One region of the Gordonia sp. 852002-10350_SCH5691597 genome, then DNA from elsewhere that is predicted to be linked to it. Evidence: predicted binding sites of a transcription regulator. Region 1 holds the regulator's gene; the other holds the start of a gene.
What was found. Region 1 encodes LexA, which represses DNA repair genes until DNA is damaged. Its sites were predicted from a motif close to CGAACANNTGTTCG; they were not measured.
Positions count from the first base shown of each region.

Region 1 (2,466 bases):
GCTCGCCGACGCCACCGGCGCATCGCGTGCCTGCGGGACGCGTAGAGGTGCCGTGATCGAACGTGATCCGATGTCGACGCTGCGGCGAGACGTCTGCGCCGGCTGCCCGTCGGACCTCACTTGTTCGAACACGTCCCGCCACACGCAGCTCTTCGCTACGGACGGCATTCGACGGCGCGCGTCCACTGACCACCGTGGCGCGGTGAACCCGGGAACGAGGCGTTTGTTCAGGTCGAGGGGGTGCAGATCGGGCGGTCGGCGGTGTTGCCACGGATGCACTCGACGTGCTGGGAACCGAGCGGGTCACCGGGTTTGTCATCAGGCTGGTCATCGCTACCTCCAATGGTCGATCAAGCGTTCGATGAACTGATGTTCGAGTTCTACCAGAGGGGTCCGACAAAGTCCTGCGACACGTCGAACAAATGTTTGATGTTGTCCGTGGCCTCCGCTACTGTCGGCGCCAGACGATGGAAGAAAGACGCACCCACCCCGCTTCACAACAGCAGCCAGTTCACAACAGCAGCCGCTTCAAGATCAGGAAGGACGGAACCGATGACAGAGAAGTCACGACGCAGCCCGTCGTCGCCCAAGGGCAACGGTCGCAGCGTCGAGGGAAAGAAGAGCGAAGGCGGCGAGGAGGCACCGATCCATCCGGCCGTCGCCGAGGCCACACTCACCGGTCGCCAGCGTGACGTCCTCGATGTGATCCGAAAGTCGGTACGCGAGCGTGGATATCCGCCGAGCATTCGAGAGATCGGCGACGCCGTCGGCCTCACCTCCACCTCATCGGTCGCTCACCAGTTGCGCACCCTCGAGCGCAAGGGCCTGCTGAAACGGGACGCCAACCGTCCGCGAGCGGTCAACGTCTCCGAGGCTCCCGACGCACCGCACTCCGATGCCATCAACGGAGATCTCCCGACGCCCACGTTCGTTCCGGTACTCGGCCGTATCGCGGCGGGCGGTCCGATTCTCGCGGAGGAGGCGGTCGAAGACGTCTTTCCGCTCCCGCGTGAGCTCGTCGGTGAGGGCTCGTTGTTCCTGCTCCGCGTCGTCGGCGAATCGATGATCGACGCCGCGATCTGCGACGGCGACTGGGTCGTCGTACGTCAGCAGAACGTCGCCGACAACGGCGACATCGTCGCAGCGATGATCGACGGCGAGGCGACGGTGAAGACCTTCAAACGCAAAGACGGCCACGTCTGGCTGATGCCGCACAACCCGCTCTTCGATCCGATCCCCGGAGACGACGCCGCCATCCTCGGCAAGGTCGTGACGGTCATGCGTCGGGTGTGATGCACTGAACCTGGCCCCGCAGGTCACTGACCAGCGGGGCCTATATCAGTGGTCGAGTTTTTCGGCAGCGGCACGTCGGGCGAGTGCCGGACTCGAGGTCGCAAGCGCGGCAGCTGCCGCGGTCCGGCACTGCTCCATGGTTACCGTCGACAGCTTCGCCCCGACTGCTGCTGTCGCGGCCGGAGCCGCCGACAGCGAGGTGACTCCCAGTCCGACGAGCACACACGCGAGCGACGGGTCGGCCGCGGCCTCACCACAGACGCCGACGGGCTTGCCCTGCTGGGCGCCGGCCGTCGCGACCTGAGAGATGAGTGCGAGCACCGCGGGTTGCCACGGGTCGGTCAGTTCGGCGAGTTCTGCCGACATCCGGTCGGCCGCCATCGTGTACTGCGTGAGGTCGTTGGTTCCGATCGACACGAAGTCGACCTCAGCCAGAATCGCCGGCGCCAGGATCGCCGCAGCCGGGATCTCGATCATCACTCCAGCCGTCAGACCACGCTGACGGACGAGATCGGCGAACTGTGCGGCCTCCGCGGCCGTGGCGATCATCGGTGCCATGACCCACGGCGTCGTACCGGATTCTTCTGCCGCGCGCGCGATCGCGTCGAGCTGAGTTCGCACGATTTCGGGGTGGTCATCGCCGATTCGGTTACCGCGTACGCCGAGTGCGGGGTTCGCCTCGTCCGGGTGCTCGATGAAGGCCAGCGGCTTGTCCGAACCGGCGTCGAGCGTTCTGATGACGACTTTCTGGCCCGCGAACGCTTCGAACACGTCGCGGTACAGACGTGTCTGCTCGTCGACATCGGGTTCCTCTGCCCGGTCGAGAAATGCCAACTCGGTGCGGAACAGCCCGATCCCCTCGACCGGCGCATCGGCCGCGCGACGCGCCGACACACCATCGGCGACATTCGCCAGGATGGCGACGTCGGTGCCGTCAGCAGTCCGGCCAGGGCCACGCCACGCAGCAACAAGCGCTGCCTCCGCAACACTGCGCTCGACGAGTTCGCGCGCCTCGGACTCCTCCGGTTCGACGGTGATCGACCCCGCACCGCCGTCGAGCAAAACCATTGTGCCGCTGGTGATCTCACTCAATCGAGCCACGGCGACCACGCACGGGATGCCCAATTGACGCGCGATGATGGCGGTATGACTGGTCGGTCCGCCGAGACGCGT
Region 1 is NZ_LZMO01000185.1:19,182-21,647, reverse strand. Features, by position in the region: gene A5777_RS13055 (LysM peptidoglycan-binding domain-containing protein) at 1-142, opposite strand, end outside; gene lexA (transcriptional repressor LexA) at 553-1,293, shown strand; gene ptsP (phosphoenolpyruvate--protein phosphotransferase) at 1,339-2,466, opposite strand, start outside.

Region 2 (2,466 bases), on a different contig from region 1:
GCTGATCTCGACCCCGGGCAGGACGACGAGTGGAGTGCCGACCGCTGCGTCGGCGATGTGACTACACCAGGAGACCGTGTTGTGGTCTGTGATGGCGATAGCGTCAAGGCCGGCGGCAAGCGCGGCCTCGACAATGTCTCCGGGCGTGCCGTAATGCTCGTCCTTGGCGTCGCTAGAACCGGGCGTGTGAACGTGCAGATCAACTGCCCAGAAGCGCGCTGCAGCAGTCATTGATCGACAACCCTCCGATCGCCTGAGAAAACATGGGGCAGGCTGACACGCAGTCGGCTAACGCTGCGAAACCTCGATCGACGATACAGAGACTGCCAGTCCGCATCGAGCCGTTTGCGTTCTGTCGGCCCCGGTCATAGGTCAGAAGGAAAGTGAGGCGCACATCCCTGACTTCGGCGAGCCCGGCCCCTCAGAGATCTGGCAGATCGGTGTCGCGATGACACATCTGACCCGTCACACCACCACCCCTGACGAGTGCTACTACCTGATCTGGGACGGCTGTCCCGACGTCGAGACTCTCTGCGAGCGGATCGGTGCCACCAGAATCGACCTCACCGACGAGGCAGGCGTGGCAAGCATCGCCAGCGGCGCACATAATCTCCGGGTGTGGCGGAACTGCCCAGTAGGCTAGTCAGGAGGGCTACTGAAGGGGGCGACATGAGTCCGTCGGAGAGCGATAGTACCGACTCCTCGAAGAAAGTTCAGGCGGCTACCGCGCGGATCGCCGCCCAGGCTGTTCCGAGAATCGATTTGACCCCCTCCACGATCAGCGCGATCAACAAGGCTGCAGCTCTATCACCCGTCTACTACCGTGCCCGGCCAGAGTCGTTGGAAGCGCTGCGCAGCGTTCTCAGCGCCATCACGGGGTGCTGCTGAACCGTCGCAGGCGCGGTCAGTTGAGCACCTGCGTCAGGCCCCCCTCATAGGCAACCGCGCCACGCAACGCAAGGCACATAGCGGTGCGTGGCGGAAACCAAATGAAGAAGTGTCACCACCAAGACCCCTCACTCTGTCACCTATGGCCTGATGCAGAACTGTCACCGATGTCTTGCGAGATGACATCTCGCCGTTGTCGGTATTGTCGGGTAATATAGAACACATATTCGACACGACGTGGGGCGGGGGTGGCGGCACGTGAACAGCAACAGCAAACCGAGCGACAGCGGAAGCGGTGGCGCGCCTTCGGCTTTGGGGTCGTCTGCGTTGGCTACTGCTGCGGTGGGGTCTGCGGATGCGGTGGTCGCCGAGAAACTGTCACGCCTGGCAGCGGTGTTGGATGAGTTGGCGACGGTGGATGTGTCGTTGGTGTCCGACGACGTGCTCGTCGAAGCCACCGTCGAGGCCGAACGCCTGGCGTTGCGCACGGCCGGTGCGGTCACCGATCGCTTGATCGTGGAAGCGTCCGACCGGGATCTACCGCACGGTTTGGGGTTCCGCGATATTCGCAACTTCATGGGACAGCGCCTGCATATCGGTGATCCCGCAGCTAGGTATCGGGTGATCGCGGCGACCGGCTCATTCACCACCATCTGCGGCGACCGCCTCCCGCCCTCCTGTCCGACGTTGGCCGGCTACGTCGTGGAAGGACGCGTCGCCGGCGCACACGTCCGCGCGGTACTCGAGGTGTTGGAGGCCATCCCTAGTGAGGTGTCGGCGGAGACGAAAGCTGCTGCCGAAGCGCAGATGGCCGGGTATGCGATCCAGTTCACGCCTGCTGAGATCACCAACCTCGGTTCACGATTGTTGGCGCATCTCGATCCGGATGGGACGCTGACCAACCCGAAAGACCGGAAACGTCGACGCCGCTTGTGGGTGAACCGGCAGAACGCGCAACTCATGTCGCGGTTGACTGCCGATTTGGATCCGATCGCCCGAGCCCGGCTGGATACCGTGCTGGACTCGTGGGCTAAACCGGGCATGAACAACCCCGACGATCCCGACTCACCTGTGGGTCCGATCACCACCGCCAATGCTGAGCAGGTCGCGGCGGCGGCGTTGCGGGATCAACGCTCACCCGCCCAACGCAACCACGACGCCTTCTCCGCCCTCCTCGGGCAGGTGTTGGAATCCGGCATGCTCGGCAACACCCATCGGGGATTACCGATCCAGGTAATCGTCACCACCAGCCTGCACGAGTTGGAAGCACAAGCAGGGATCGCACAAACCACATCCGGAACACTCCTGCCGATCGGCGACGTGATCGAGATGGCCGCCTCCGCCGGTGCGAGTCAGTATTTGGCGGTGTTCGGTGAGCACACCAGTGTGCCGCTCTACCTTGGTCGGTCGAAGCGGATCGCCACGCTGGGGCAACGGTTGGCCTCGTTCGCCTCACCCGGCGGCAAAATGTGTTCCGCACCGGGCTGTAACCAACCCGCCTCACGGGTGCAGATGCATCACGCCGCGAAAGACTGGGCCGACGGCGGCCTGACCGACATCGACCAGTTGGTGCCGGCG
Region 2 is NZ_LZMO01000158.1:3,384-5,849, reverse strand. Features, by position in the region: gene A5777_RS11730 (AAA family ATPase) at 1-231, opposite strand, end outside; gene A5777_RS11725 (hypothetical protein) at 449-643, shown strand; gene A5777_RS11715 (HNH endonuclease signature motif containing protein) at 1,147-2,466, shown strand, end outside.
Region 2: the regulator LexA is predicted to act here: its motif matches at 1,105-1,118, upstream of A5777_RS11715 (HNH endonuclease signature motif containing protein).